DNA from 3 places in the Janthinobacterium sp. genome. Region 3 is predicted to be linked to each of the others. Evidence: predicted binding sites of a transcription regulator. Region 3 holds the regulator's gene; each other region holds the start of a gene.
What was found. The regulator sigma-54, encoded in region 3, starts transcription at its own class of promoters, with help from an activator protein. The targets are predictions, from matches to a motif close to TGGCANGNAANCTGCTTT.
Positions count from the first base shown of each region.

Region 1: RTQ46_RS00095 (EDSAP-1 family PEP-CTERM protein) is a predicted target of sigma-54. The motif match lies at 4,920-4,937, and genes of this name have one in related genera.
Region 2: glnA (type I glutamate--ammonia ligase) is a predicted target of sigma-54. The motif match lies at 6,462-6,479, and genes of this name have one in related genera.

Region 1 is NZ_DAMAGB010000001.1:16,068-26,561, reverse strand. Features, by position in the region: gene RTQ46_RS00115 (amidase family protein) at 1-851, opposite strand, end outside; gene RTQ46_RS00110 (cytochrome c peroxidase) at 932-2,179, opposite strand; gene acpA (acid phosphatase) at 2,381-4,513, shown strand; gene RTQ46_RS00100 (hypothetical protein) at 4,517-4,816, opposite strand; gene RTQ46_RS00095 (EDSAP-1 family PEP-CTERM protein) at 4,972-5,946, shown strand; gene RTQ46_RS00090 (LytR C-terminal domain-containing protein) at 5,951-6,925, opposite strand; gene RTQ46_RS00085 (type II secretion system F family protein) at 6,937-7,878, opposite strand; gene RTQ46_RS00080 (type II secretion system F family protein) at 7,892-8,869, opposite strand; gene RTQ46_RS00075 (CpaF family protein) at 8,881-10,227, opposite strand; gene RTQ46_RS00070 (AAA family ATPase) at 10,248-10,494, opposite strand, start outside.
Region 2 is NZ_DAMAGB010000024.1:37,902-48,395, forward strand. Features, by position in the region: gene RTQ46_RS14635 (GAF domain-containing sensor histidine kinase) at 1-433, opposite strand, end outside; gene corA (magnesium/cobalt transporter CorA) at 524-1,489, opposite strand; gene ntrC (nitrogen regulation protein NR(I)) at 1,647-3,149, opposite strand; gene glnL (nitrogen regulation protein NR(II)) at 3,211-4,302, opposite strand; gene RTQ46_RS14655 (DUF4124 domain-containing protein) at 4,299-4,787, opposite strand; gene glnA (type I glutamate--ammonia ligase) at 4,949-6,364, opposite strand; gene RTQ46_RS14665 (rhodanese-like domain-containing protein) at 6,737-7,198, shown strand; gene RTQ46_RS14670 (Fis family transcriptional regulator) at 7,381-7,620, shown strand; gene RTQ46_RS14675 (TAXI family TRAP transporter solute-binding subunit) at 7,607-8,953, opposite strand; gene RTQ46_RS14680 (glutathione S-transferase) at 9,061-9,666, shown strand; gene RTQ46_RS14685 (transglycosylase domain-containing protein) at 9,663-10,494, opposite strand, start outside.
Region 3 is NZ_DAMAGB010000001.1:260,437-270,930, forward strand. Features, by position in the region: gene RTQ46_RS01215 (DUF484 family protein) at 1-360, shown strand, start outside; gene RTQ46_RS01220 (cation:proton antiporter) at 375-2,354, opposite strand; gene RTQ46_RS01225 (KpsF/GutQ family sugar-phosphate isomerase) at 2,463-3,473, shown strand; gene lptC (LPS export ABC transporter periplasmic protein LptC) at 3,530-4,153, shown strand; gene lptA (lipopolysaccharide transport periplasmic protein LptA) at 4,180-4,770, shown strand; gene lptB (LPS export ABC transporter ATP-binding protein) at 4,770-5,528, shown strand; gene RTQ46_RS01245 (RNA polymerase factor sigma-54) at 5,533-7,011, shown strand; gene hpf (ribosome hibernation-promoting factor, HPF/YfiA family) at 7,081-7,449, shown strand; gene rapZ (RNase adapter RapZ) at 7,544-8,407, opposite strand; gene hprK (HPr(Ser) kinase/phosphatase) at 8,673-9,608, opposite strand; gene RTQ46_RS01265 (PTS sugar transporter subunit IIA) at 9,645-10,127, opposite strand; gene queF (NADPH-dependent 7-cyano-7-deazaguanine reductase QueF) at 10,472-10,494, opposite strand, start outside.

The DNA of each region.
Region 1 (10,494 bases), 240 kb from region 3:
GCATGCTCGAACGCAGGTTTGCGTGCGTCGGTCAGCACGTTGTCGGCGATAAAGCGGCGCGGAATGCCGATGCGCAAGCCTTGCAGGGAGCTGATCATTGTCAGGCTGTCGATGTCGGCCATGGCCTGGAATACCAGTGCGGCATCAGACACGTTCAAGGCCAGCACGCCCGGCGCATCCTGGCTCGGCACCAGCGGCATGACGCCATCACAACTGATGCACCCGACAGTCGGCTTGAAGCCGACAATCGAGGTGTGCAGCGCGGGCGCCTGGATCGAGTTCTGCGTTTCGGTACCGATGGCGAAAGCGCACAGGCGCGCCGAGACCGCCGCCGCCGAGCCGACGCTTGATCCCTGGCCACGCTCATAGCGCAGGCCCAGCGGGTTGCGCACCACGCCGCCGGCGCCGCTGAATTCGGACGGCATGGTATCGGCGACAAAATCGGCAAACTCGGTCAGGTTGGTCTTGCCCAAGAGGACGGCGCCGGCGTCGCGCAGGCGCGTGACCAGCGTCGCCTGGTACGGTGGCACAAAGCTGGCGATGGCCTGGCAGCCAGCTGAAGCGGGGCTGCCGTCGGCGGTAAAGACATTGTCTTTCAGCAGGTACGGCACGCCATGCAGCGGTCCGCGCAGCCGACCTGCCGCGATTTCCGCATCGGCCTGGCTGGCTGCCGCCAGGGCCAGCGGCGAGATGCTGCGCACGCAGTTCAGGCCACCGTCGCCGCCGTTGCATTGCGCGATACGCGCCAGATACCATGCGGTCACTGCCAGAGAACTGGTGTTGCCTGCGGCAATCGCGGCACCGATGGCTTGCGCCGTCGCGCTGCCAAGGAAAGTGGAGAGGTCGTGCATGGTTGCGCTTTCAAAGGCCGGTACAAACCTTCGATGGTAAATAAAGCACCCGCGTTTTACCCATCCCATTCGATAAGGAGCTACGCCCCCTTGACCACATAGCCATCCGTCAGCGTCTTCAAAAACACGATCACGTCGGCGATTTCCTTCTCGCTCAAAGCCGGCGCCTGGCCCTTTTTCCGGTTGAACGGCGGCTCGGCATTGACGTTCGCTTCCAGTCCCGGCGGCAGGTCGTCGTACTTGTGCACGCGGCCATCAGGATTTTTCGGATACCACTTTTGCGGCGCCGTATCGCGCTGCACGTAGAAGCGCAGCACCTGCTCCAGGCTGGTGAAGCTGCCATTGTGGAAGAAGCGTTGACGCAGCGCCACGTTGCGCAGGGTCGGGGTCTTGAAGCTGCCGCAGTATTCCCGATGGTCCGTCAGATCCGTGCGCTCGGGGCCGCACAGGCCCATGTCGAAATACTGCGGATCGGCGTTGGCGGGCAACTGGTTGTTGCGCGGTACGCCGATGTTGATCAGGCCGTAGTCGGTAAATTGCGGAAAGGCGCCGCCGGGCGCGATCTGGCTGATATGGCAGGCGGCGCAGTTGCCCTTGGTTTCATCGTTGAACAGGGCCAGGCCGCGCAGTTCCTGCGGACTCAATTTGACCTGCTTGCGCAAAAAGGCGTCGTACTTGCTGGTATAGGGGTAGAAGTCGGCCGGGCTTTCCTGGAATACTTCCAGCGACATCAGGGCCCAGCGCAAGGCCTGCTCGGGCTGTTCAAAGATGTTCTCGCCATAGGTTTTGCGGAACTGCGCCGCCAGCGGGCCGTGCTGCAGCCTGGCCAGCACGGCGGCGGCGTCAAAGTTGCCCATTTCATGTTTCGACAATAGCGGCGTCAGGGCCTGCTCGTGGCCGGACCGGGCGCGGCCGTCCCAGTTGCGTCCGCCCGTAGGGCCAGCGTCGATGCTGTCGTCGCCATCGTCGTCGTGGAAATGCTCGGTGAACGACGGCGCGTTCTGCAGGTAGCGCAGCGACGGCGCGGCGCGCGTGCCCATGTCGTTCAGCCCGGGGCCGCCGAGCTGCACCGCCAGGCTGTTGGGCGGACCATACGCATGGTCCGGGCTGTGGCAACTGGCGCACGACAGCTTGCCCGATACCGACAGGCTGGGCTCGAAAAACATGGCGCGTCCCATCGCCGTCATGCTGGCCACCGACGGTTGATGCTGCGCCGGTGCGTACGCCGCATTCAGGTAGGCAGGCGCGGTGGTGGTGGCGGCAGGCTTGGCAACCTGCTGCGGCTGGCAAGCGGCCAGCAAGAGCAGGAACGGTAGCAATTTCTTCATGGTGAGATCGGCCAGCAGGGGAACATGGGCGGCCAGCGTAGCAACGCCATATGACCGCTGCGTGACAAACCGGCCGCAAAAGCGGCGCGAACATTACCGCATGTATCGCATGTAACCAAACATGGACATGTCACGCAGCGGACATATTGGCTGCCTAGCATCCGTGCTTTTCCACCACCCTCGCACCCGGAAGGCATGAGCATGAAACCGCACGCACGATTGGCATTACGTCCCCTTCCCATTTTGATATCGCTGGCCCTGGGCGCCGGCCTGGTGGCCTGTGGCAGCAACTACGCCCTGGCGCCCACCGTCAAGGGCCAGGTGATCGGCAGCTACTATGAAAACGCCCAGGTGTGCATGGAAAGCACGAGCGCCAAACTGACCTGCGCCAGCGATTCGACGCCGGTGCGCACGGCTGCCGATGGCAGCTTCTCGGTCGAAGGCGACGGCGCCGTGCTGGCCATCGTCGGCACCGATGCGGTCCGCCACGAGACGGTGGGCGACGCCGGCAGCAAGGTCGCGCAAAAGCTGCTGCTGCGCGCGCCCGCCGGCCATGCGGCGTTTGTCAGCGCCTTGTCGACGGAACTGGCGCAGGTGATGGACGGCAATGGCGGCGATTTCGCTGCCGCCAGCGGCAAGCTGGCGGCGCGCATCGGCGTGTCGGAAGCGAGCTTATTGAGCGACTTCAACCGGGCCAGCGGCGACGAGCTGGCCAAGCTGAAAGCGGAGAACACCAGCGCCACCGCAGTGATCGCCGGCGCCAGCGCGCAGGCCGCGCCCGCCGATGCACTGGCCGCGCTGAACAGCGGCCTGGCGCTGAACAATATCCAGACCATCGTGGTGATCTATGCGGAAAACCGCGGCTTCGACAATCTGTACGGCCTGTTCCCGGGCGCCAATGGCGTACCGGGCGTCAACCCCACCTCAACCGGCGGCTATGTGGCGCAAAAGGATATCGACAACAGCACCCTGCCCGTGCTGCCGCCGACCTGGGGCGGCATGACAGCCGCCGGCCAGAGCACGGTGGTCACGCAGGCGCAATCGGCCAACCTGCCGAACAAGCCGTTCCGGATCGACGACGCCAGCAGCGCCATCAACCTGCCGCAGTCGGTCGTCACGCGCGACCTGGTGCACCGCTTCTACAACAACCAGATGCAGATCAATGGCGGCGCCAACGACAAGTTCGCGGCGTATTCCGATGCGGGCGGCCTGACCATGGGCTACTACGACGGCAGCAAGATGAAGCTGTGGGATATTGCCAGGCAGTATGCGCTGGCCGACAACCTGTTTATCGGCGCCTTTGGCGGCTCGTTCCTGACGCACCAGTACCTGATCTGCGCCTGCGCGCCGACCTATCCGAATGCCGACACGTCGGTGGCCAAAGGCTCGATCTCGAAGATCGATGTCGACGCCAAGGGCAACTTCGTGCGCCTGACGCCGGCAGCGACGTCGCCGGCCACCGTCCTGAATGGCGCGCCCGTCTATGCCAACGACAGTACGCTCACGCCTGCCGATGCCAGCGGCATGTTCTATGCGGTCAATACCATGCAGCCGGCCTTCCAGCCCAGCAGCAATGCACCGGCATCCGGCGACAGCAGCAAGCTGTATGCGGACACCAGCAAGGCCAATACCCTGCCGCAGCAGACGCAGACGAATATCGGCGACCTGCTCTCTGGCAAGAACATCGACTGGGCCTGGTATGCGGGCGCCTGGAAGGACACCACGGCGCTGGCCACGGCCAGCGCGCGCGGCAGCAGTTTCCCCAGCCCGCCGAACTTCCAGTTCCATCACCAGCCGTTCAATTACTTTGCCAGCATGGACCCGGTCAAGGCGCCGGCCTACCGCGCCGCCCACCTGCGCGATTTCGACAGCCAGTTCCTCAGCGACGCGGCCGCCGGCAAGCTGCCGCCGGTGGCTTTCTACAAGCCGCAGGGCAACCTGAACCAGCATGCCGGCTACGCCAGCGTGGCCGACGGCGACGCGCATATCGCCGACGTGATCGCGCAGCTGAAAAAGAGTCCGCAGTGGAAGAACATGCTGGTGATCGTCACCTACGATGAAAACGGCGGCTTCTATGACCATGCGGCGCCACCGAAAGGCGACCGCTGGGGCCCGGGCACGCGCGTGCCGGCGATCCTGGTGTCGCCGTACGTGAAGAAGGGCCTGGTCGACCATACGCAATACGATTCGGCCTCGATCCTGCGCGCGATCACCCGCCGCTTCTCGCTGCCGGTGCTCGACGGCTTGAGCACGCGCGACAAGGCGCTGGTGGCCAATGGCGGCAAGCCGATGGGCGACTTCAGCGCGGCGCTGGCCTTGCTGCCGCAGGAGTAAAACTTAACCCTTGCGGCTGTCGAGCCAGTCCTGGCCGCCGGCCGCGAGGGCGGTGGCGATCACTTTTTCCGGCAGGCTGTAGACGGTGGCCCAGCTGGCGCGGCCGTCTGCCGTGTTGGCGGGAAAGCTGTGCGTCTCGATCGGCCAGTGGTATTTGCGTTTCAGTGCCTTGACGATGGCGGCCAGCGAGACGCGCCCCTGCAAGGGTTCGGCGCCGGACTGGTCGCGGTTCGACAGCAGCACGGCCAGGACCTGGCCGCGGCCCGTGCGTGCGCCGGGAAAGGTGGGGGTTTTGTTTGCCATCGCCTATTTTAACGGTCCCGGCGCTGTCGGTGTTTCTTACAGTCAGCTTGTTCTTCTCCAGCCCGCTTTATACAAGTCCTTGATTCGTGACGATTTTTTGGTTTGGCACGCAAGATGCTTAGCCATATCGACCCGACCACGATAATGAGGCTGCCATGAATGTCGATCACCCACGAAGCAAGACCCTTTGCCTGCTCGGCGCGCTGGCTGCGGCAGGCGTGCTGGCCACTGGCCAGGCGCAAGCCGGCGCCTACGGCCTGGCCGTCAATGACATCAACAATTTCCGCATCACCACCAGCGCCGGCACCCTGACGCTGGCGGGCGCCAACCGCAATGCCAGCGACAGCACGTATTTCGAAGGCGCCGCGGCCGTCAACCCGCGCGCCGTCAATACGGGACCGGCCGCCAATGCCGATGTGCTGCAGGTATGTGCCGGCGGCGGCTGCACCGGCCTGCCGCAAAACAACTATGCGCCCAGTCCGGTGCTGGAATTTGCCCGCGGCGACGCCCACTCGTTCGGCAACATGCTGACGGTTGGCGGCGCCACCATGCGGGCCGTGTCGGAAGCGCAGCGCGATACGGTCGGCGCCGCCTCTGCCACGGCGGGCGACACCCTGACCGGCTCGGTCAACCTGACCTTGTCGAGCGCCGGTTTCATTACCTTCAGTTTTCTTGCGCGGCGCGACCTGCGCAGCAGCGTGACCACGCTGGGCGACAAGTCGAATGTGTCGATCATGGATATTTTCAGCATTGCCTGCAACGCCAACAGTCCTGCCGGCTGCGCCACACGCGCCAACTCCGACGGCATCGTGTTCCAGTTTGCCCCTGACGGCGATGCCAATAACGGCAGCGACGTGAACGGCAACCATGCCACCGGCAGCCTCGACCCGTTCAGCCTGAACCTGACGGCCGGCACCAACGATCCCGCTACCTCGCGCGCGTTCACGAATGCCTTTACGCAGTTCTCGCTGACCTCGAATTTTGCCTTGCCGGCCGGCAGCTACACGCTGAATTTTTCCAAGTCGACGCGCACCGATATCGTCGTGATCGAACAGGTGCCGGAACCGGACACGCTGCTGCTGCTGGGAATCGGCCTGGCGGCGCTGGCAACCACGCGCCGCCGGACCTGATGTGTCAACCGAGCCGCGCCAGCGCCTGGCGCGCCCGCTGCAATTGCTCCAGCTGCCGCACGTAGTAGCGGTGCAAAATGGCCGGGTCGAGGTCGCGCCCGAGAATCAGGCGCACCTCGCTGGCGGGGCAATCGAAGGCGACCGCTTCGACGCCGGGTCCCAGCTGGCGGGCCAGCCGGCGCGCCAGCTGCTCCTGCGCCGGCCGGTACTCGACACGCGTGCGCGCCACCTGGAACGAGGCGGCATTGCGCGTACGGACTATCTGCAAGGCGCCGGCGGCCAGGCTGCGCGCCATCGCGGCTGCCACGCCCGGCATGCCATTTCCGTTGAGAATTTCCAACCGGGGACGCAATGCCGTTGCAGGCACACGCTGCAGGCGCGCGATGCCCGCGCTTTGCGTGATCTCGATGCGCTCCATCGCGGGCGGCACGAGTGCAGATACGGATGCGGATACGGGAACGGGCGCAGGAACGGTAACCGCCTGCGCACGCAGCAATGCCTGGTCACGCTGCATGTCATGGGCCTGCAGGCTGTGCGCCTGCGCCAGCATGCGCGCCGCGCGTTCATGCTGGCCCAGCCTGGCGAGCACCTGCGACAGGCGCTGCCAGGCCAGTGCATGGAGCGGGTCGAGCAGGCAGGCTTGTTCCAGTACCGGCAAGGCATCGAGGTCGCGGCCGGCCAGGGCATAGGCATGGCCCAGGTTGCGCAGCACATAGGCATGGCGCGGCTGCCGCAGGCCGCCAGCGGCCAGCAGCGCTTCCCAGATGGCGATGGACTGCCCTGCTTCGCCGCGCTGCGCATGCAGCACGGCCTGACCATTGCGATTGGCCAGGTCGATGGGGTCAGGCAAGGCAAGCGGACCGGGATCGGCGAGGCGCCCAAGGCTGGAACTGGAGGTGGGGGCAGGACCCGGGCTGGCACAAGCGCCCAGCAGCAGGCAGGCGCTGGCGACAGCCAGGCGCGAGAGCGAAGATGACATGGGACGTCCTTTCATCGGTTGGCCATGGCCGGCACCAGCACGCGGTAGACTTCGATCACGGCCGGTCCCATCAGCACCAGCATCAGGGTGGGAAACACGCAGAAAATCAGCGGGAACAGCAGCTTTAATGCGATCTTGGCGGCCGCCTCCTCGGCCAGCAGGCTGCGCTTGCCGCGCAGATTGTCGGAGTGCACGCGCAGCGAATCGCCCATGCTGGTGCCGAAGCGTTCGGACTGGATCAGCATGGCCACCAGCACGTCGACGTCTTCCACGCCGCTGCGCAGGGCCAGGTTGCGCAGCGCCTTTTCCTTGGAAAAGCCGGCGCGCATTTCCATCAGCACCAGCTGCAGCTCCTGCGCCAGCACCATGCTCTTGATATGGATTTCACCCGATACTTTCACCAGCGCGCGCTCCAGGCTCAGGCCCGCTTCCACGCAGACGGTCAGCAGGTCGAGCGCGTCGGGAATGTTTTCAAAGATGTCGCGCTGGCGCCGCCGTGCCGTGCTGGCCAGGATCAGGTTCGGCAGGTAGTAGCCGGCGGTGGCGCTGATGCACAGGAAAAACAGCAGCACGCCGCGCATGCCGGCCGCCATGCTGCTGGCCGCATACAGCCCCAGCACGGTGGGAAACAGCAATGCCAGCACCGACTTGGCGGCAAAATACAGCGCCGGCGCGCTGGCCTGGCGCCAGCCCGCATTCATGAAGCGCGTGCGCAGCGGCGAGCGCTCCCAGCCCTCCTCGGGCAGCGACAATTTCGAGAACGGCTGCGCCACGCGCGCCACCCGCTCCACCCAGCCGGTGTCTGGCGCCGCCGCACTGGTGTCCACCGGCGCGGTGGCGCCGGACAGGCGGCGGCGCAAGGTGCCGGGAAAGAAAATCAGCGAGGCCGCCACCGCCAGGCCCGCCACCACGGCAAACACGATCAAGAGAAAAAGCACTTGCTGGCCAGTCATGGCACACCTCCTGTCAGATACGGATCCGGATGACCTTGCGCATCCACGCGACGCCGAGAGCCACCATGCCGGCCGCATACCACAGCAGGCGGATGCCGCTGGGATCGGTCCACAAGAGGCTGATGTATTGCGGATTGACCAGCGACATCACGCCGATCATCACCACCGGCATCAGGCCCAGCACCCAGGCCGACATGCGCCCTTCGGCCGACAGCACGCGCACCTGGCCCAGCAGCTTCAACCGCGCGCGAATGATGCGCGCGATCGACACCAGCACCTCGGCCAGGTTGCCGCCCGATTCGCGCTGCACCAGCACGGCGATCACCAGATAGCGCAGGTCCGTCAGCGGAATGCGCACCGCCATGTTCTGCAGCGCTTCATTCATCGGCACGCCATAGTTGATCTCTTCATGCGCCAGCTTGAATTCGCCGCTGATCGGTTCACTCAATTCGTCGCCCACCATCTGCAGCACGTTGGAAAACGAGTGGCCGGCGCGCAGCGCGCGCGCCAGGAAGTCCGCCGCCTCGGGCAGCTGCGCCTCGATTCTCTGCAGCCGCGCCGTGCGCGCGCGCAGCAGGAACAGAGCAGGCCCGCCGCCGGCCATGCCGAGCAGCAGCAACACACCGGGCAAGGGCATCGGCCAGGCGACCAAAATCAGCAGCGCCGCCAGCAGCAGGCCGCCGGCCAGCGCCAGGAACTGCGCCACCGACCAGCCCAGGCCGGCCTGCAGCAGCAACCGGTCCAGCGCCGCGCATTGCGGCACGCGCCGCAGCAGGCGCTCGAGCGCCGGCGCGCGCGCATAGCGGCGCTGCTTGAGGATCGAGATCCGCTCGCCGCCGGCCTCGCCGCGCGCGGCCATCAGCCGCAGGCGCCGGTTGATGCGCCGCGCGGCGCTGCCATGCGTGCCCGCCCACCACAGCCAGGCGCCTTCCACCATCAGGATGCAGGCGGCAAACAGGACGATGGCAAAACCGTAGAACACGAGGTCCATGGCGCGCCTCCTTACTCGTAAATGCGGTCGGGATCGAACACGCTGTCGGGGACGGGCGCGCCGAACATGCGCAGGCGCTCGGTAAAGCGGGGCCGCACGCCGGTGGCGCAGAAGTGGCCCAGCACGCGGCCACTGGCGTCCACGCCGGTCTGCTCGAAGCGGAAGATTTCATGCATGGCGATGATGTCGCCCTCCATGCCCGTCACCTCCTGCAGGCTGACCAGCTTGCGCGCGCCGTCGGTCAGGCGCGACACCTGCATCACCACCGTCACGGCCGAACAGATCTGCTGGCGCGTGGCGCGCGGCGTCAGGTTGACGTTGGCCATGCCGACCATGTTTTCCAGCCGCGCCAGCGCGTCGCGCGCCGTGTTCGAGTGGATCGTCGCCAGCGAGCCTTCGTGGCCGGTGTTCATCGCCTGCAGCATGTCGAGCGCTTCGGCGCCGCGCACCTCGCCCAGGATGATGCGGTCGGGCCGCATGCGCAGCGCATTGCGCACCAGCGCGCGCTGGCTCACTTCGCCTTTGCCCTCGATATTCGGCGGACGCGTTTCCAGCCGCGCCACGTGCGGCTGGCGCAGCGCCAGTTCGGCCGCATCCTCGATGGTGACGATGCGCTCGCTGCCGGGAATAAAGCCGGACAGCACATTGAGCAGGGTGGTCTTGCCGCTGCCGGTGCCGCCCGAGATCAGGATATTGACCTTGGCCTGGCCCAGCGCCTGCAGCACCTGCACCATCGGCGGCGTCAGGCTTTTATAGTCGAGCAGGTTGGCGATCGTCAAAGGCTGCACCGCAAAGCGGCGGATCGACAGCAGCGGGCCGTCGACCGCCAGCGGCGGAATGATGGCGTTGACGCGCGAGCCGTCGGGCAGGCGCGCGTCGACCATCGGACTCGATTCATCGACGCGCCGGCCCACGCGCGAGACGATTTTTTCGATGATCTTCATCAGGTGTGCATTGTCGTGGAACGTCACGTCGGTCAGTTCCAGCCGGCCGCCGCGCTCGACGTACACCTTGTCGCAGGTATTGACCAGGATGTCGGACACGCCCGGATCGGCCAGCAGCGGTTCAAGCGGGCCGAAGCCGAGCATCTCGTGCTGGATGTCGAGCACCAGGCTGTGGCGCTCATGCTGGTTCAGCACGATGCGCTCGTCCTCGATCACGCGCTGCACCAGCAGCGCCAGCTCGTGCTTGAACTGTTCCGCCGTCAGGCGTTTCAGGCGCTCCAGGTCGATGCGGTCGAGTATCGTCTGGTGCATCGATTTCTTCAGTTCCTGGTAGGCGTGCAGCGCCAGCGCGCCATGCGCATCGATGGTCGGGCGCGCCTGTTCATTGGCGGCCAGGCGTTCGCGTAGTGTCATCTCGGCTCCTCGGTAAATGATCAGGTGTCGCTGCGGCTGAACAGGCGGTCGAACAGGCCGCGGCTTTCCGTCACGCGGCGCGCCGTCACCTGCTCCACCAGGTCGGCCAGGCTGCGCGCCACCGCGCTGGTGCGCGACAGCTGCAGCAGCGGGATGCCCTGGTTGACCGAATCGGTGGCCGCCAGGTAGTCGTTCGGCACCGTGTGCACCACGGCCGCACCCAGCGCCTGCTCCAGGTCGGCCAGGCGCAGCCGCCCGCCCTTTTCA
Region 2 (10,494 bases), on a different contig from region 3:
GCGTGCGTCCCTCCGTATCGGTCAACGGCATGCCGACATAGCTTTCGGCGCGCATCTCGACCAGCAGGCTATCGAGCGGAAAGCGGCGCTGGATATCGCTGCCGTGAAAGCACATGTCCTGGCATGTCACGTCCTGGCACGGCGTGTGCTGCAGGCTGTATTCGATATTGTCCTGGTAGCCGTCGCCCCCCCACAGGGCCAGTGTGCGGATGGCTTCGCCGCCGTCCAGCTGGCGGATCAGCCGGCCGGCGATCACATAGCGCACATCGAGCGCTTCGGCCAGTTCGCGCACCAGGATGCGCAGGAAATCATCGCCACGGGCCTTGGCCGTCGACGCCGTGATCGAACGCAGGGCCGCCTCGGCCAGGGTGCGCCGCTGCGCCTGGTCGAACAGGGGTTCCTGCGAATTGACATCAAACAGCGGAATACTCATGCGTGCTCCTGCGCCGCCTGGCCAGCGAAGACGGATCTGTTTTGATTGTACCCCTGGCTATTGTCCAATAATACAGATTTCAGGAAATTTTTACAGCCAGCCGGAACGCTTGAACAGGTAGTACATATAGCCGCAAGCGCCGCACATGACGGCCACCGCCGCCGGATAACCATAGTGCCAGTCCAGTTCCGGCATGAACTTGAAGTTCATGCCCCAGATGCCGGCAAAGGCGGTAAACACGGCGAAAATCGCCGCCCAGGCCGCCAGTTGCTTGTTCACTTCGCTCTCGTCGATGGCCACCATCGACAGGTTGACCTGGATCGCCGTGCTGATGGTGTCGCGGATCGAGTCGAGCGTGCCGTTGATGCGCGCCAGGTGGTCATGGACGTCGCGGAAATACTCCTGCGTGTCATGCGCCAGCGGCGGCACGCGCCCGCCGTGCAGCTTGCCCACCGCTTCCATCAGCGGCGCTACCACATGGCGCAGCACCATCACCTTGCGTTTCAGCTGGTACAGCCGCTCGATGTTGTCGCGCTCGGTACCGGAATCGAACATGCGGTCTTCGATCAGTTCCAGTTCCGATTCCAGTGCGTCGAGGATGGGAAAATAGCGGTCAACCACGGCATCCATCAGCGCATACAGCACGAAGGCCGAGCCCTGGCGCAGCAGATGCGGTTCGCGCTCGGCGCGCGCACGCACGCCCAGGAAGCCCTGCGAGCTGTTGCTGCGCGAAGACAGCACATAGTTGGCGCCGACAAAAATATCGACTTCGCCCAGCACCAGATCGTCGCCCACCATTTCCACGGTTTTCACCACCGCGAACAGCGAATCGCCATATTCCTCGATCTTCGGGCGCTGATGGCCGCGCTGCGCGTCTTCCACCGCCAGTTCGTGAAGGCAGAATTCGTGCTGCATCTGTTTCAATTCATCGGGGGTCGCGTCGAGCAGGGCGACCCAGACGAAGCAGTCGGGCCGCTCCACGTAATCGCTGATATCGTCGATCGGCAAGTCGGCCAGTTTCTTGCCATCCTGGTAGGCCACACAGTTAATCAGCATACACATTCCACAGTTCAAGTTGACGCCGGACGACACAGTCCGGCAGGCGCCAGCTTACCCTATCGTTCGCTTAGTTTGTATGTTGTGGCGTGCAAGTGACGCGCGGAAGAAAGCGGGCGCAGCAGAACGCTGCGCCCGGCGGCGGGATGGCGGCTTGTCAGTCTTCCTTGGCGCCGTCGATGCCCAGTTCGGAGATCTTGCGGGTGATGGTGTTGCGGCCGATGCCCAGGCGCACGGCGGCGTCGTTCTTGCGTCCGTGCGTATGCTTGAGCGCCGTCTTGATCAGGGCCGACTCGAACTGGCGGCCCAGCACGGCCATCACTTCCTGCTGGCCAGCGCCCAGCATGCCGGCCGCCTGCAGTTCCAGCAAGCCGATCCAGCCGGGCGGCGCGCCGTTGGCCGGCGCGGCGGCGTCGAACACCTGTCCGCCATGCGGCGCATTGGCAGGCTGTGCTTCACCCTGCACTGGCGTTGCCTGGCCGGTCATGCCGGCAGCCGCTTCGCCCTGCCCCTGCGTCAGTTCCAGCGGCAAGTCCTTGATTTCCACCGTCTGGCCAGGCGCCATCACGGTAATCCAGTTGCACAGGTTTTCCAGCTGGCGCACGTTGCCGGGCAAATCCAGGCTGCTCAGGAACTGCATGGTCGGCTCGCTCATGCGCTTCGCTTCCACGCCCAGCTGGCGCGCGCTCTGCACCAGGAAGTGACGCACCAAAATGGGGATATCCTCGCGCCGCTCCCTCAAACTGGGCAGGCGCAGGCGGATCACGTTCAGGCGGTGATACAAGTCTTCGCGGAACAGGCCGTCGCGCACGCGCTGCTCGAGGTTCTGGTGCGTGGCGGTAATCACGCGTACATTGGCCTTGATCGGCTGGTGGCCGCCAACGCGGTAGAAATGGCCGTCCGACAGCACGCGCAGCAAGCGCGTCTGCAGGTCGAACGGCATGTCGCCAATCTCGTCCAGAAACAGGGTGCCGTTCTCGGCCTGCTCGAAGCGTCCGCGCCGGGTCGTCTGCGCACCGGTAAATGCGCCACGCTCGTGGCCGAACAGTTCCGATTCCAGCAGATCCTTCGGAATCGCCGCCGTATTGAGGGCAATGAAGGGCTGCGCCGCGCGCGGGCTGTGCTTGTGCAGCGCGCGCGCCACCAGCTCCTTGCCCGAGCCCGATTCGCCGGTGATCAGCACCGTCACGTTCGATTGCGACAGGCGGCCGATAGCGCGGAACACTTCCTGCATCGCCGGCGCCTGGCCCAGGATCTCGGGCGTTTCGGACGGGCCGGACTCGACGCTGGTCTCGCGCAGGCTCTCTTCGAGCGCGCGGCGTATCAGTTCGACCGCCTTGTCGATATCGAAGGGCTTGGCCAGGTATTCGAAGGCGCCGCCCTGGAAGGCCGCGACGGCCGAGTCGAGGTCGGAGAAGGCGGTAATGATAATGACGGGCAAGCCGGGAAAGCGCGTCTTGACCATCTGCAGCAAGTCGAGGCCCGAGGCGCCCGGCATGCGGATATCGGACACCAGCACTTGCGGCGTGTCGAATTCGAGCGCGGCGATGGCATCGCGCGCATTGGCAAAACTCTTGGTCGCCAGGTTTTCACGGGCCAGGGCTTTTTCCAGCACCCAGCGGATTGATTCGTCGTCGTCAACTATCCAGATTGGCTTCATTAGTGTGTGCGTCCCGCAATGGATTTCATGAGTGGGATACGACGGCAGGTGCTTCCCACGCTTATGGCAAAGGTAAAACGATCCTGAAATCGGTATATCCAGGCCGGCTTTCGCATTCGATCACGCCCAGGTGCTGTTGCACGAAGGTCTGTGCCAAGGTCAGTCCCAGTCCGCTGCCGCCTTCCCGTCCCGATACCAGCGGGTAGAAAATCCGGTCACGGATCTGGGGTGCGATGCCCGGTCCATTGTCAATGATATGCAAGTCTAATGCCAGGCCGTAGCGGACCTTCGCCAGGGTCACCTGGCGCGCCACGCGCGTCTTGAAAATCAGCTCGGCGTCGCCCGCTTCGATGCGCTCGGACAGTGCCTGCGCTGCGTTATGGGCAATGTTCAGCACGGTCTGGATCAGCTGCTCCTTGTCGCCGCGGAACTCGGGAATCGAGGCGTCATAGTCGCGCGAAATGGTCAGGCCGCTGGGAAACTCCGCCAGGATCAGGCTGCGCACGCGTTCGCACACTTCGTGGATATTCACATCGCCGACGATATGCGGACGGCGGTGCGGCGCCAGCAGGCGGTCGACCAGCGTTTGCAGCCGGTCCGCTTCCTTGATGATGACCTGCGTGTATTCGCGCAATTCGAGCAGGTGCAGCGCCGGCAGTTCCAGTTCCAGCAGCTGCGCCGCGCCGCGGATACCGCCCAGCGGATTCTTGATTTCATGCGCCAGGTTGCGGATCAGCTCCTTGTTGACCTGGCTCTGGTCGAGGATGCGCTCTTCGCGGTCAAGTTTGAGCTGCTGCACGTTTTCGCGCAGCTCGATCAGCACGCTGTCTTCGGGACCGTCGAGCGCGCTGATGATGCTGTGCACGCGCAACGGTTCGCGCCCCAGGCGCTCCAGGCTCAGGTCCTGGCGCAGGTCGGAAAAATTGTGCTCGCGCGCCTGGGCGCAGATGCCGGCCAGCTCTTCGGGATTGATGAACAGGGCCGTCAGCTTTTGCCGCGACAGCGCTTTCAGCGAGCTTTCCAGCAGGTTTTCCGCGGCAGCATTGGCATAGCTGATGCGGCCGTCCTGGTCGAGCACGACCACGGCCGAGGCCAGCAGGTCGAGGCCAGCCAGGTGCGCCGGGCGGCGGGTATGGGTAGAGGATTCGGTCATCGGATATTCGCAATCTCGCGTTTCAGGGCCTCGACGTTTTGCTGCGTCCGCCCGATGTTGTCTTTCAGTTGCGCCACCCGTGCCTGGTAGGTCGCGTAGTTGCGCTCGTTACCCTGGCGTTCGGGCTGGCCCTCGTTGAATTCCTGGCGCTGCGCGGCCAGCTTCTGCTCTTCGCTGCGCAGTTCGTCCTGCAGGATCTGGCGCCGGTCCAGGTCGCGCGCGCGCTGCTCGGCATTGTCGACGCGGGGGAACGCCGCAGAGGTGGCTGGCGTACCGCCGGCCTGGGCCGCGGGCCTGGCGTTTGGCACCGCCAGCGGCGCAGTCCTGCGCGGCGGCTCCGTCATGGCGCCCGGCAGATCGAGCAGCTTGCACGCGGCATTTTCGCGTTTGTCAGTATAGGTCTTGTGGCCTTGCGCGTCGCTGCAGACATACAGCTGGCCATGCGCCTGGGCTGCTGCGCCCAGCAATGCGGCCGCCAGCGCCATCCTGTATTGCTTGATCAATCTCCACTCCTGTCAGCTGTCACGATACCGGGCCGACTATACAACATCATGCTGGCGCCTTCATAAAAAAACGCGGGGAAGACCGAAAGCCTCACCCCGCGTTTTGATTCGATGCCGGCAGTGATGCCGGCATGGCGCTGACATTACAGCGAGTAGTACATGTCGAACTCGGCCGGGTGCGTGGTCATGCGCATGCGCTGCACATCCTGCATTTTCAGTTCCAGATAAGCATCGATCATCGAATCGCTGAACACGCCGCCGCGGGTCAGGAACTCGCGGTCCTTGTCCAGCGCGTCCAGGGCTTCTTCCAGCGAAGCGCAGACGGTCGGGATCAGTGCATCTTCTTCAGGCGGCAGATGGTACAGATCTTTCGAGGCGGCTTCGCCCGGATGGATCTTGTTGGCAACACCGTCCAGGCCGGCCATCAGCAGTGCGGCGAAGCACAGGTATGGGTTGGCCAGTGGATCCGGGAAACGTGCTTCGACGCGGCGGCCTTTTGGATTGGCAACGTGCGGAATGCGGATCGAAGCGGAACGGTTTTTCGCCGAGTACGCCAGTTTCACCGGTGCTTCGTAGCCAGGTACCAGGCGTTTGTACGAGTTGGTGCCCGGGTTGGTGATCGCGTTCAGTGCCTTGGCGTGCTTGATGATGCCGCCGATGTAATACAGGGCGAAATCGGACAGGCCGGCATAGCCGTCGCCGGCGAACAGGTTCTTGCCATCTTTCCATACGGACTGGTGCACGTGCATGCCCGAACCGTTGTCGCCAACGATAGGTTTCGGCATGAAGGTGGCGGTCTTGCCATAGCTGTGCGCCACGTTCCAGACCACGTATTTCAGGTTCTGCGTCCAGTCGGCGCGCTCGACCAGGGTCGAGAACTTGGTGCCGATTTCGTTCTGGCCGGCGCCAGCGACTTCATGGTGGTGCACTTCGACCGGGATGCCCAGGGACTCCAGGATCAGGCACATTTCCGAACGCATGTCCTGGAAGCTGTCCACTGGCGGCACCGGGAAGTAGCCGCCCTTGACGGTAGGACGGTGGCCGCTGTTGCCGCCTTCGATGTCCTTGCCGGTCGACCACGAACCTTCGTCCGAACCGATCTTGACGAAGCAACCCGACATGTCGATCTTCCAGCGCACGCTGTCGAAGATGAAGAATTCCGGCTCAGGGCCGAAGTAGGCGGTGTCGCCCATGCCCGACGATTTCAGGTAGGCTTCGGCGCGTTTCGCGATCGAGCGCGGGTCGCGGTCGTAGCCCTTGCCGTCCGACGGCTCGATCACGTCGCACTGCATGAACAGGGTGGTTTCTTCCATGAACGGGTCGATATTGGCGGTGCTTGGATCCGGCAGCAAAATCATGTCGGACGCTTCAATGCCCTTCCAGCCAGCGATCGAGGAGCCGTCGAAGGCGTGACCCGATTCAAATTTGTCCATGTCGAAGTGCGACACCGGAACTGTCACGTGCTGCTCTTTACCACGGGTGTCGGCAAAGCGGAAATCAACGAATTTGACTTCGTTCTCTTCTACCATCTTCAAGACTTCTGCGGCTGTCATTGCCATGCGTATCTCCTAAATGAATGTGGGGTGAGCCGACCTTAGTGCGTCTGGGCTGATGATGCTAAGCAAAGATTGCGTGCCACCAAAACTCACAGGAATCATAGCAGATTCCATGCCAGCTTTTAAGGAGCAAGGGCAGGCAGCGGCAAACACCAGCCGTCCCTGTGCAACTGTCATCAGGCTTATTTTTTAACGTGAATTGCGCTAAATCAAAAATGCACTAAGCAAGTGCGAAAAACAAATAATGCACCAATTTATGGCGTTTACACCGAAAAATCTGAAAATGCCCGATTCTGGTGCGATATGCAGTGTCGTTTGCGGTGCGCGTCCGGCGCACTATAATCATTTCCACCTTTCCCTTACCTGGAGCCTGTCATGAGTACCCCCGCCGACATTCTGACTATTGCCCGCAGCCGTGCCAACGAGGGCACGCCGTATGCCGGCGCCGTGACGCCGCAGGAAGCCTATGAGCTGCTGCAGCTCGATCCTGCCGTCAAGCTGATCGATGTTCGCACCAATGCCGAGCGCGACTGGGTTGGCCGCGCCGATATCGCCGATACCCAGCATGGTGCGGTGCAGTGGGCCACCTATCCGGGCGGCGTACCCAATCCGGAGTTCATGCAGCAGCTGGCCAGCCAGGCCGGCCAGGATGATGTGCTGCTGTTCCTGTGCCGCTCGGGCGTGCGCTCGCGCCATGCGGCCAAGCTGGCCACCGAACACGGCTATGCGAACTGCTACGACATCCTGGAAGGGTTTGAAGGCGACAAGGATGCCGATGGCCACCGCAAGGAACTGGGCGGCTGGTGCAAGGCGGGGCTGCCGTGGCTGGGCGCCTAAGCACAGAGTTTGACATGACAGGGCACGCGCCGGCCTGAGACCGGTTACAGCCATCCATGGCCGCTTGCACCGGCGGCACAGATTCTTCTTGCGAGATAGTACCTTTTATAGTGCAACGTAGAGATGCGTCATCGATGCTTGCGGCTTGCAGCAGATTCATCTGCTGTTCCATGCGAACGGCAATGGCGTCGAACCGGTACGCGAGTGACTCAAGAGCCTGCCCGCACAAGGAAGTGATCGCCTGGCAATTGACGCAGGCGATGCAGGAGCAGTCGCTGTCGAAAACCCGCATGGCGGCCATGCTGCAGACGAGCCGCTCGCAGCTTGACCGCCTGCTCGACCCGACCAGCGACGTGACCCTGTCCACGCTGGAACGGGCCGCCGCGCTGGTCGGGCGCAAGCTGTCGATTACTCTGGCATAGCCTCGGCCGTCTGCTCGCCCAGCAGCGTCAATATCCGCTTGCGCACGAAATTGATATGGCTGCGCAAGCCATATAGCCCATCGGCAAACGACAGCGGGATCGAGATCTGGTTGACCAGCTCCTCGATCTCGTCCAGGCGCTGCAATTGCTCTGCATATACCTGCGCGCGGCGTGCTTCCGGCACCTCCTCCAGCGCCTGCTCCACCGTGCGCAGCTGCCCGTACCAGCGGTACACGCGCGAGCGGATGCGCCACACGTACAGCGGCGGCACGATGCGCGACAGCGGCAAAATCAGGGCGCCCAACGCCACCACCAGCACCCACATGCGGTCGAAGAAATTGGCCAGCCAGAAGCTCATGTAGCGCTGCAGCACCGGCGCGCCATCCTTGTAGAATTTCAGCGCCTCGGGCGCCACCGGAATTTCCGTATAGCGCGCCGACGGAAACTGTCCCTGCTGCTGGAACCAGCCGGTGCCGCCATGAATCGCGGCGGCCGCCTGCACGAACAGGTCGACCAGCGCCGGATGCAGGTCCTCGCGCGCGACCAGCGTGGCGGTCGGCGCGATCAGGTGATAATCCTGTGCCGGAATATTGCGGCCCAGGTCGACAATCCCGCGCGGCAGCACCACATGCGTCAGGAACGGCAGGCGGCGCGTATACGCTTCGGCCTGCGAAAAATCGAACAGCCTGATGCCCGGAGTTTGCAGCAGCATCTGGATCAGCGGCGCTTCCGGCGCCGAACTGAACACGAGGCCATCGATGCGCCCTTCCAGCAGCTCCACCGTGGCCGGCGTATTTTGCAAAGCGCCCACCGTCAGCTCGTTCGGCTCCACGCCATTGACCGACAGCAGCTGGCGAAACAGGCCCGGCACGCCCGTGCCTTCCGGCCCCAGGTTGATCTTCATGCCCTTGAGCTGCGTCAGCTCGGTGACCGCCTTGTCTTCGCGCAGGAACAGCCAGACCGGCTCCGTAAACAGGCTGCCCAGGGAAATGAGGCCATGGCGTTCGGCGTCGGCATGCTCGGTCGAGCCGCTTTGCACAAAGGCGATATCGGTGCTGCCGGCGTTCAGGCGCTGCAGGTTTTCCTGCGAGCCCAGCGACGGTTTCAATGTGACCTTGATGCCGTGTTTCGCCAGCGTGGCGGCGTATTGCTTGCCGAATTCCTCATAGGCGCTGTTGTCCTGCCCGGTCGACAGGCTGACCTGGCGCGGCGGCGCCGGATCGACCAGCCAGTAGGCCAGCGCGCAGACGGCGGCCACCAGCAGCAAGGTGGGACCGGCCGTGGCGAGAAAGTCGCGCACGGAAAAACGGCTGAACGCGAGGATTTTGGACATGTGATGGCGCATGGGTTTCATGGGGGGCTACCATGCCAACAAATGCGCAACTATGCAAGCGCCACCTGCGCTACAGTAGCCCTACCCTCACTCATACGGAGCCACGCATGCTGAAAATTCTCGGAAAAGCCGCCTCGATCAATGTCCGCAAGGTCCTGTGGACCTGCGACGAACTGAACCTGCCGTATGAGCGCGAGGACTGGGGCAGCGGTTTCAGGAGTCCCGACGAGCCGGCCTTCCGCGCGCTCAATCCGAACGCGATGGTGCCGGTACTGCTCGATGGCGAGCTGGTGCTGTGGGAATCGAACACCATCTGCCGCTATCTGTGCGCGAAAGAGGGCCGCGCGGATCTGCTGCCGGCGGCACCACGCGCACGCGCCGAAGTGGAAAAATGGATGGACTGGCAGATGGGAGAACTGAACAATTCGTGGCGCTACGCCTTCATGTCGCTGGTGCGCCAAAGTCCGGCGCACCAGGACGCGGCGCAGCTGGCGGCTGGCGTCGCCAACTGGAACGCGATGATGGGCATCCTGGAACAGCAGCTGCAGCGCACCGGCGCATATGTCTGCGGCGAGCGCTTCACGCTGGCCGATATCGTGCTGGGCCTGTCCGTCAAGCGCTGGCTGATGGCGCCGCTGCAGCACCCCGACTACCCGGCAATCGCCGCCTATCATGCGCGCCTGGCGCACAGGACGGCGGCGTTTGCGGGCTAATTGAGCGACTCTTTGACCGGCAGTTTGTCTGCCGGTTTGTCGGCTTGTTTGACTGGCTGCTTGTCGGCCTGTTTCTCGGCCTGTTTGACAGGCTGCTTCTCTGCCTGCTTGGCCGCCTGCTTGACAGGCGGTTTTTCTGCCTGCTTGGCGGGCTGCTTGACCGGTGGTTTCTCGGCGTGCCTGGCTGGCTGCTTGGCCAGTGGTTTCTCCGCCTGTTTGACTGGCGGCTTGGCCGCCGGTGTAACAGCGGGTACGACCGGCGGTTTGACCACAGCACGCACTGGTGCATCCGGGTCGATCAGCGGCATCAGACTCGGCGCCAGCGAGACCAGCAGCTGCACCGGCAAGGCGCTGGTGAAGTCGTAGTTCTTCGACTCCGGCCCGCGCACATAGGCCGTCATGCTGCCGTAGAAACGCTCGCCGATATTGAACACGAACGTGGCCGAACGGTTCACATAGCGCGACTCGATCAGGCGGCCGCCAGCGCCATACACGTCAAAGCGCTGGTCGCCGGTCCCGGTCTTGCCGCCGACCGGAATCGGCTCGCCGTCGGCGCCGATAAACGCGGTTTTTGCGCGCTTGGCGGTACCGTCCGACACCACCGCGCGGATCGCCCTGGCCACTGCGCGCGCCACGTCCGGCGACAGCACCTGCTCGGCCTTCACATTGGCGGCGCGCTTGACCATGGTGTCATACGGCGTATTGGCGGCGAAATGCATCGAGTCGATGCGCACGCTCGGTTTGCGCACGCCATCGTTGATGATAATGCCCATCAGCTCGGCCAGCGAAGCCGGACGGTCGGCCGACGCGCCCAGCGTGGTGGCGAAC
Region 3 (10,494 bases):
GACGAGGTGCTGCGCGAGGTGGCGGTGCGCATCCGCCACGAGCTGCGCCGTTCGGACGCGCTGGGGCGCTTTGGCGGCGAGGAATTCGTGGTGCTGCTGATCGATGCCAATCTCGACAGCGCCACCTTCGTTGCCGAGCGCATCCGCGCCAGCATTGCCGGCATGCCGTTCGACCTGCCCAGCAGCGCGCAAACGCACGTGAGTGTCTCGATCGGCGTGGCCAGCCTGCCGGCCCATGCGTCCGAATTGCCGATTGAAACGGTGGCCCAGCAGCTGGTGGCGCATGCCGACCAGGCCCTGTACCAGGCCAAGGCGAATGGCCGCAACCAGGTGGTCAGCGCCGCGGCCAGCGTGGCCTGATCGCTGACTGCTGATTATTTCAGCAGCAAGCTTTCCGCTTTTGCCACGGCGTCGGCGGTGCCGCGCAGCACCACCACGTCGCCGCTGGCCAGTTGCAGCTCCGGCGTGACGTCAAGCCGGCCCCGGCCGCGGCGGATGGTGGTCACGGAAGCGCCGCAGCCGGCCACGTCCACCGTACTCAAGGGCAAACCGACACACCGCGCGCCATCGCCAACCGTCACCGAATGCAGGCGGTCGAGATCGGCGTCGTCGCCCGCATCGCTGGCGCCATGGAAATAGCCGCGCAGCGAGGCATAACGCTCCTCGCGCGCCGCCTGCACCCGGTGCACCACGCGGCGCAGCGGCACGCCCATCATGATCAGCGCATGCGAGGCCAGCATCAGGCTGCCTTCCATCAGTTCCGGCACCACTTCGGTGGCGCCTGCGTCGCGCAGCAGGTCCAGGTCGCTGTCGTCATAGCTGCGCACGATCACGGGCAGTGTCGGCGCCAGTTCATTCACCAGGTGCAATAACCGCAGCGCCGACGGCGTATTGGCGTAGGTAATCACGATGGCGCTGGCGCGGTAAATGCCGGCCGCCACCAGGCTTTCGCGCCGTCCTGCATCGCCATACGACACATGGGCGCCGGCCAGCTGCGCTTCCTGCACCCGCTCCGGATCGAGGTCGAGCGCATGGTATTCGATCTTTTCTTCGGCCAGCAGCGTGGCCAGGCTCTGCCCGCTGCGCCCGAAACCGGCGATCAGCACGTGTTTCTGCGCGGCCATGGTGCGCGTGGCAATTTTCGTCAGCGCCAGCGACTGCATCATCCAGTCGTTGGCGGCCAGCTTCATGACGATCGCGTCCGATTTCGCAATGATCAGCGGCGCGACCAGCATTGACAGCACCATCGCCGCCAGCACCACCTGCACCACGAACGGATCCATCAGCCTGATGCCGCCAGCCAGGTTGAGCAGCACGAAGCCGAATTCGCCGGCCTGCGCCAGCCCCAGCCCCGTGCGCAGCGCCACGCCATTGGTCGAACCGAACAGCCGGGCCAGGCCGGCGATCAGGGCAAATTTGAGCAGCACCGGTGCGCACAGCAGCAATAACACCAGCCACCAGTTTTCAAACACCACGCGGATATTGAGCAGCATGCCGACCGTGATGAAAAACAGGCCCAGCAGCACGTCGCGGAACGGTTTGATATCCTCTTCCACCTGGTGCTTGAATTCGGTCTCCGATATCAGCATGCCGGCAACAAACGCGCCCAGCGCCAGCGACAAGCCCGCGCGTTCGGTGATCCAGGCCGCGCCCAGCGTGATGAGCAAGAGGTTGAGCATGAACAGCTCCTGCGAGCGGCGCTTGGCCACGATGGTCAGCCAGCCGCGCACCATCTTTTGCCCGAGGAACAGCAGCAGGATCAATACCACCACCGCCTTGGCGCCGGCCCAGGCCAGCGTTTCGGCCAGGTTCTCCGAGTCCTTGGTCAGCGCGGGTATCAGGATCAGCAGCGGCACCACGGCCAGGTCCTGGAACAGCAAAATGCCGATGATCTTGCGGCCGTGTTCGCTTTCGAGTTCGAGCCGTTCCGTCAGCATTTTTGACACAATGGCCGTCGACGACATGGCCAGCGCGCCGCCCAGCGCAAACGCGGCCTGCCAGCTCAGGTGGAAGTAGGCCGACAGATAGCGCCCGACGAACCAGCCGAACACGACGGTGGCGACGATGGTGGTCACCACCTGCGCCATGCCGAGTCCGAACACGATGCGCCGCATGGCGAGAAACTTGGGGAGGGAGAATTCGAGCCCGATGGAAAACATCAGGAACACGACGCCGAATTCGGCCAGCGTATGGCTCGCTTCATTCTCGGCCGCCAGGCCCAGCGCGTGGGGGCCGATGACGATGCCGACTGCCAGGTAGCCGAGCATGGGCGGCAAATGCAACATTCTGAAAGCGACCACGCCAAGCACGGCGCTGCCGAGTAACATCAAGGTCAGTTCTAGCGAGGAAAACATGGGTTGCCCGGGGAGGTCAGTGGAAATCGTTGTTTGTTGTGACTGGCAAGTTTTTTGCTTTCCTAATTCGTTTATACTTTGGGGATGAGTGTAACCCATGAAAAAACAATGCAGAAAGCTTTTGATCGAAGTGACATGAAAGCCACAAGCGAGCGGGCCGTGGCGCTGGCCCGCACCACCTTGCAAATCGAGGCCGATGCCATCATCGCGCTGCATGCGCGCCTGGCCACGGACGACAGTGTCGGCCGCGCCGTCGCGCTGCTGCTCGAATGCAAGGGCCGCGTGGTGGTATCCGGCATCGGCAAGTCCGGCCATATCGCGCGCAAGATCGCCGCGACGCTCTCGTCCACCGGCACGCCGGCGATGTTCGTGCATCCGGCCGAAGCGGCCCATGGCGACCTGGGCATGGTTACGTCCGAGGATGCGTTTATTGCCATCTCGTATTCCGGCGAATCGGCCGAACTGATGGCCATCATGCCGGTCGTCAAGCGCATGGGCGGCGTGCTGATCTCGATGACGGGCAAGCCGCAGTCGAGCCTGGCACAGCTGGCCGACGTGCATCTCGATATCTCGGTGGAAAAAGAAGCCTGTCCGCTGAACCTGGCGCCGACCGCCAGCACCACCGTGACGCTGGCGCTGGGCGACGCGCTGGCGGTGGCGCTGCTGGACTTGCGGGGCTTCAAGGAAGAAGATTTTGCCCGTTCGCATCCGGGTGGCGCCCTGGGCCGCCGCCTGCTGACGCACGTGCATGACGTGATGCGCAGCGGCGAGCGGGTGCCGAAAGTGCCGGTGGACGCATCGCTGCTGCAGGCGCTGGAAGAAATGACAAGGAAGGGCATGGGCATGACGGCCGTGGTCGATGCGCAGGACCGCCCGGTGGGCGTGTTTACCGATGGCGACCTGCGCCGCATGTTCGAACGCGTGCAGGATTTCACGCAAGTGGCGATCCGCGACGTGATGCATGCGCAGCCGCGCAGCATCGCGCCCGACCGTCTGGCCGTCGATGCCGTGGCCGTGATGGAGCAGCACCGCATCAATCAGATGCTGGTGGTCGACGCTGACGGCAAGCTGGTCGGCGCGCTGCATATCCATGACCTGACACAGGCCAAGGTGATCTGATGCCCGCAGGCCTGCCGGACCGGCAGGGAGGCACAACTTTTTGAGAGTGAAACACTATGCGGAAGCCAGAAGGCGCCCATCGCTGGCGCATGATTTTTACCGTGCTGGGCGCCGTCGTGTTCGCACTGGGCAGCTTCTGGCTGCTCGAAGTGATGAACAAGAGCAGCCAGGACGTCAATGGCAGCAAGAAGCTCGACGAGCCCGATTATTTCGTCACCAATTTCAGCATGGTGCGCATGGATTTGCAGGGCAAACCGAGCTATATCGTGTCCGGCGCCAAGCTCACGCATTTCCCGGCTGACGATTCGTCCAATATCGACCAGCCTTTCGTGCGCAAGATCAGCCCGGGCGTGCCGCCGCTGAACATGAACGCGGAACTGGCGCATATCGACCAGAACAACACGCGCCTGCAGTTGTCGCGCAATGTGGTGATCGACCGCATAGCCGGGCCGAAAACGCAGAACCTGACGCTGAAAACCGAGGCGCTGACGATTTACCCCGACGAAGAGCGGATGGAGTCGGCCGTGCCGGTCGACCTGGTGTCGGGCCGCTCGCATGTGACCGGCGTGGGCCTGAACGCCAACAACGCCACCAGCGTGGTGGACGTGCCCAATTCGGTGCGCATCGTGATTCCGCCGCGCACGCCGGTGCAGGCGCCCGCTGCTGCGCCGGCCCAATAAAAGATATGCAAAAGGACTAATATAAAATGAAAAAAATCTTGCTGTTGAGCCTGTTCTCGCTGGCCGTGATGGGCACGGCCCGGGCCGAAAAGGCCGACTCCGAAAAAGAAGCCGTGATCACCGCCCAGCGCGGCCAGGTCGATGACATCAAGCAGACGCGCACGCTGACCGGCGACGTGGTGCTGGTAAAAGGTACGCTGACCATGAAGGCCGGCCGCGCCCTGATCACGGAAGATCCGCAGGGCTACCAGTTCATCACGTTCTGGGCCGATGCGGGCAAGCTGGCCACTTTCCGCCAGAAACGCGATGGCGCCGGCGACCTGTGGATCGAAGGCGAAGCCGAGCGCGTGGAATACAACAACAAGACGGAAGTGGTGAAACTGTTTACCCGCGCCAAGCTCACGCGCCTGGAAGGCACCAAGCCGACCGACGTGGCCAACGGCGCCTTTATCTCGTATGACAGCCGCAACGAGTTGTTCAACATGGAAAACAGCAACAGCGGTACCAGCGCCCCGGGCGCCGGCAGCGTGCGCATGGTGATCCAGCCGAAGAACAAGACGCCGGCGGAGAAGGCGCCCGCCGCGCCTGCGCCGGTGCCCACGCCAGGAAAGAAATAATGGACAACAATTTACGCTGTGGCAGCACCCTGATCGTGCGGGGACTGCAAAAGACCTATGGCAAGCGGCAGGTCGTGCATGACGTGTCGCTGCAAGTCGAATGCGGCGAAGTGGTGGGCCTCTTGGGTCCGAACGGCGCCGGCAAGACCACCTCGTTCTACATGATCGTCGGCCTGGTGCCGTCGGACGGCGGCACCATCGACATCAGCGGCGTCGATATCTCCAGCCTGCCGATCCACCGCCGCGCGCAGATGGGCCTGTCCTACCTGCCGCAGGAAGCGTCGGTATTTCGCAAGCTGACGGTGGAAGACAATATTCGCGCCGTGCTGGAAATCCAGACCGTCGACGGCCGTCCGCTGAAAAAGCCCGAGATCGAGGAGCGCCTCGACAAGCTGCTGGCCGACTTGCAGATCGAAAAGCTGCGCGAAAACCAGGCCCTGTCGCTGTCGGGCGGTGAACGGCGGCGCGTGGAAATTGCCCGCGCGCTGGCCACCGATCCCCGCTTCGTGCTGCTCGATGAACCGTTCGCCGGCGTCGATCCGATCGCCGTGATCGAGATCCAGCGCATCGTGCGGTTTTTGAAGGAACGCAATATCGGCGTGCTGATCACCGACCATAATGTGCGCGAAACGCTGGGCATCTGCGACCGCGCCTACATCATCAACCAGGGCTCGGTGCTGGCGTCCGGGCGGCCCGACGACATCATCGCCAACGAGTCGGTGCGCCGCGTGTATCTGGGCGAACACTTCCGCATGTAAGCCGATGAAACAATCACTGCAGCTGCGCACCTCGCAGCATCTGGCACTGACGCCGCAACTACAGCAATCGATACGCCTGTTGCAACTGTCCACCCTGGAATTGCACCAGGAGCTCGAGCAATTGCTGACCGATAATCCCTTGCTGGAACGGCTCGACGATCCGCTCGACCGCTCCTTGCGCCTGCTGTCCGATGGTGCGCTGAGCTCGACCGCGGCGCCCGGCGAAGCACCGCCGGCGCCACCGGGCCAGGACGCGCCGGCGCCAGCCGCCGAAGCGGAAACCTTTGATGGCGATGGCGGCGAAAGCACGGCCGCGCCCGAAGGCGGCGACAGCGACTGGAACGAAGCGAGTCGCGGCAAGGCGCCCGATGACGAAGATTCCAGGCCACAACTGGAGGCCCATCACTGCACCTTGCGCGAGCACCTGATGGAGCAGATGCGCGTGACCGTGCTGGAGCTGCGCGACCGCGCGCTGGTCGAACTGATCATCGATGCGCTGGACGACAATGGCTATCTGGAAGAGCCACTCGAGGAGATCCAGGCGCGCCTGCCGGAAGAGCTGGAAGTGGACGCCGACGAGCTGCGCACGGCGCTGTCGCTGCTGCAAAGTTTCGACCCGGCCGGCGTGGGCGCGCGCAACGCCTCCGAATGCCTGGCGCTGCAGATCAAGCGCCTGCCACAGGTGGCGCTGGTGACGCGCCGCATGGCCCTGACCATCGTGGAAAAACACCTGACCTGGTTTGCCCAGCGCGACTTCAACAAGCTGAAAAAAGCCCTCGATTGCGACGATGAAGACCTGCGCGAAGCACAGACCGTGATTCGCCTGTGCAATCCCCATCCGGGCGCCGTGTTCGCGTCCGACGTGTCCGACTACGTGGTGCCGGACGTGGTGGTCAAGCGCGCCCGCAATGGCTGGCAGGTATCGCTGAACAATGACGTGATGCCACGCCTGCGCGTGAACGCCATGTACGCCAACCTGCTCAAGCAGGGCAAAGGCGAGGGCGGCATGGGCGCGCAGCTGCAGGAAGCCAAATGGCTGATCAAGAACATGCGCCAGCGCTTCGATACCATCCTGCGCGTGGCGCAGGCGATAGTAGAACGACAAAAGGATTTTTTCTCGCATGGCGCAGTTGCCATGCGGCCACTTGTGCTTCGTGAAATAGCTGATACACTGGGTTTACACGAGAGTACTATCTCGCGGGTAACAACCCAAAAGTACATGCTGACCCCGCATGGAATGTTTGAGTTGAAGTATTTCTTTGGCAGCCATGTCGCCACCGAAGCAGGAGGGGAAGCGTCCTCGACGGCGATACGGGCATTGATCGTGCAATTGACAGGAGCAGAGAACCCTAAAAATCCTTTATCCGACAGTAAGATTGCGGACATGCTGGGGGAACAAGGCATGGTGATTGCGCGACGTACTGTTGCCAAATACCGGGAAGCGTTGAAAATTCCGCCAGTGAGCCTGCGTAAGTCTTTGTAGTTTTTTCGGTTCCTCTACGGTCCGGATGTCACGGACACCGCACGAACCCGATCATCTTTAGGAGTGTGTATGAATCTCACCATCAGCGGACATCATCTCGAAGTGACACCAGCCATCCGTGAATACGTACAAACCAAACTGGAACGCGTGAAACGCCATTTCGATCACGTCATCGATATTGCCGTGATTCTGACCGTCGACAACCTCAAAGAGAAAGAAAAACGCCAGAAGGCCGAAGTGAATCTGCGACTGAGCGGCAAGACCGTCTATGTGGAAAGCCTGGCGCAAGACCTGTATGCCGCGATCGACAGCCTGATCGACAAGCTGGACCGGCAAGTGATGAAGTACAAAACCAAAGTGCAAGGGCACGGTAAAGAGGCGATCAAGCATCTGCCTGACAACACCGACAACTCTGAAGAAGCCGCCGCCGCTGTCTAGCCGGCCTGCCGTTTCCAGATTGTTGTGATCAACTAAGGGCGCGCTGTATTTTACTCGCGCCCTTTTTTGCGGCCATTTTTTCCTCGTTCACTGCTCAGTGACGCTCGCGGTGCCGCAGGACGACCCGTTCCTTGTCCGCAAAATACTGCGCCAGATGTTCCGCCATGTACACCGAGCGGTGCTGGCCGCCCGTGCAGCCGAGCGCCACCGTCAGATAGCTGCGGTTGTCGGATTTGAACGACGGCAACCATTTTTCCACAAAATTGCGGATGTCGGCAAACATCTCCAGCGCACTCGGCTGTGCGTCGAGAAACGCGATCACCGGCGCGTCGCGGCCATCGAGCGGACGCAGCGCTAGGTCGTAATAGGGATTCGGCAAGGCCCGCACATCGAACACGAAGTCGGCGTCCAGCGGCACGCCCAGCTTGAAGGCAAACGATTCGAAGAACAAGGTCAGCGGCGCGCGTTCGGAAGCAACGATATCCTTGACCCAGGCACGCAGCTTGTTGGCGCTCAGCTCGGACGTATCGATCACATGGCCGAGCTGCTCGATCGCCGACAGGCGTTCGCGCTCTTCCAGGATGCACTCGATCAGGGTGCGGCGGCTGGCCGGATTGGCGTCGGGGCGCAATTCATGCGACAGCGGATGGCTGCGCCGCGTTTCCGAAAAGCGTGCCACCAGCGAATGCGTGGTGGCAGTCAGAAACATCACCTTGACGTCATGTCCCTGGTCGCGCAGCAGCGCCACATTGTGCGGCAGGCTGACCAGCGACTCGGCGCTGCGCGCATCGACGGCCACGGCCAAATGGGTGGCGCCCTCTTCGCGCAGGGTTTGCACCAGGTTCGGCAACAGGGCCGGCGGCAGGTTGTCGACGCAGTAATAGCCGGTGTCTTCGAGCACATTGAGTGCGACGGATTTGCCGGAGCCGGAGATGCCGGTGATAAGGACGATATGCATGCGGCAATCATACAATAAAGACCGCATGCGCGCCCCGTGGCAACCCGGCTTACAAATTATTGCAATTACTTGTGTGGTGCGGATTGGACAAACCCACGTGCCGGTGCCAACAATGTTGTCGGATTACGCGGGCCAAGGCCCGCTAATCCGACCTACGCGCTAATCGCCGCTCATTGCCAATCGTTGGTGAAGCAGGGAATTGACGAAGCGCAGCTTCGTGCCTGCGGAACGGTTCGCCCTTGCAAGGGCGAACTCCTTGGCAATATCAATCGCCACTCATGGCCAATCGTTGCCGCTCCATGAACTCCTGCAAGGTATCGATGCCGCGCAATTGCAAGATGGTATTGCGCACGGCCGCTTCCAGCAGCACGGCGATATTGCGGCCGGCGGCGACGGGGATGACGACCTTGCGGATCGGCAGGCCCAGCACGTCTTCGGTTGGGAACAGGAACGGCAGGCGCTCGACTTCTTCTTCCAGCGCATTGCGGCGCACCAGGTGCACGATCAGTTTCAGCCGCATCTTGCGGCGCACAGCCGTTTCGCCAAAGATGGCCTTGATGTCGAGCAGGCCCAGGCCACGCACTTCGAGCAGGTTCTGCAGCAGCGGCGGGCAGCGTCCTTCGATCATGTTCGGCGCGATGCGTGAAAACTCGACGGCATCGTCGGCCACCAGGCCGTGGCTGCGCGAAATCAGTTCCAGTCCCAGCTCGCTCTTGCCCAGGCCCGAGTCGCCCGTGATCAGCACGCCCACGCCCAGCACGTCCATGAAAACGCCATGCATGATGATGCGCTGCGCCAGCTTTTTTGACAGGTAGACGCGCAGGAAGTCGATCACTTGCGCGGCCGGCAGCGGCGTGGAAAACAGCGGGATATTCTGCTCGTCGCAGATGGCGAGGATGTCGGGTGGCGTTTCCAGGCCTTGGGCGATGATCAGCGCGGGCGGGCCGCCGGCGATCAGCTCGCCGATCACGTGGGTGCGCGTATTGACCTTCAGGCGCTGGTAGTAATTGATTTCCTGGTGGCCAAACACCTGGATGCGGCCTGGGTGGATCAGGTTCAAATGGCCGACCTGGTCGGCGGCCGAGGAAACATCGCCCGAGATCAGGCGCTCGCCGCCGGGAAAGCCGGCAAACCAGCCCAGTTGCAGACTTTCACGATTGTCGTCGTACAGGCGTTGTATCGTCAGCGGCGTTTGCAACATGGCAGTTTTCTTCAGGAGTGGAGGAAGACCTGAAGTTTAACCCGCCGCTTGCAGACTAGGTTGCCAATTGACGATGCGCGAATGCACGGATTTCGGTTCCGGATCGGTGGCCAGCGCCGTGCGGAAGGCGTCGTCGGAAAACATCTCGGCAATTTCCGACAGGATTTCCAGATGCTGCTGGGTAACGTGGTCGGGGATCAGCAGAAAAAACAGCAGGCTGACGGGCTTGCCATCGGGCGACTCGAACGGAATCGGTTCGACCAGGCGCACGAAGGCGCCCAGTGGCGCCTTCAGCGTCTTGGTGCCCTTGATGCGGCCATGCGGCACGGCCACGCCATGACCGAGGCCGGTCGAACCCAGGCGTTCGCGCGCGAACAGATTGTCCGACACGGTAGAGCGGGCGATGCCGTAATTGTTTTCGAAGATCAGGCCGGCTTGCTCGAAAGCGCGCTTTTTGCTGGAGACTTCCAGGTCCAGCAGGACGTTTTCGAGGGATAGTATTTTGCTAAGATTAGTCATGACACTCAATGAAATGGTGCAATGCGCAGAAGGCTTGCGAGCCGAATTATAGGCCTGTTTGTGCGGCCTGTAACGCCAATTCTCAACAGTATATGCTTGCTGCCGGCGCAGTGGGCGCTCCGGCAAGAGTAGTCATCATTTTAACAAAAAAATAACATCAAGGTGAATTAGCTATTTCTTGATTAAAAACGAAACTCCAGCCGGTTTTTCCGTCGCTGAATGCCGATTTTCCGACTTTTCAGCGTTTTCTGTTGCTTGCAAGCTCGGTACTGGCGTTGTTTTAAAACACAGTTAGCATGCCTGAAAGCATCATTCTGCGCCCTTCCGGCAGCGCTGACCAGTGCTTATTGGCGGGCGTTGCGCAAAT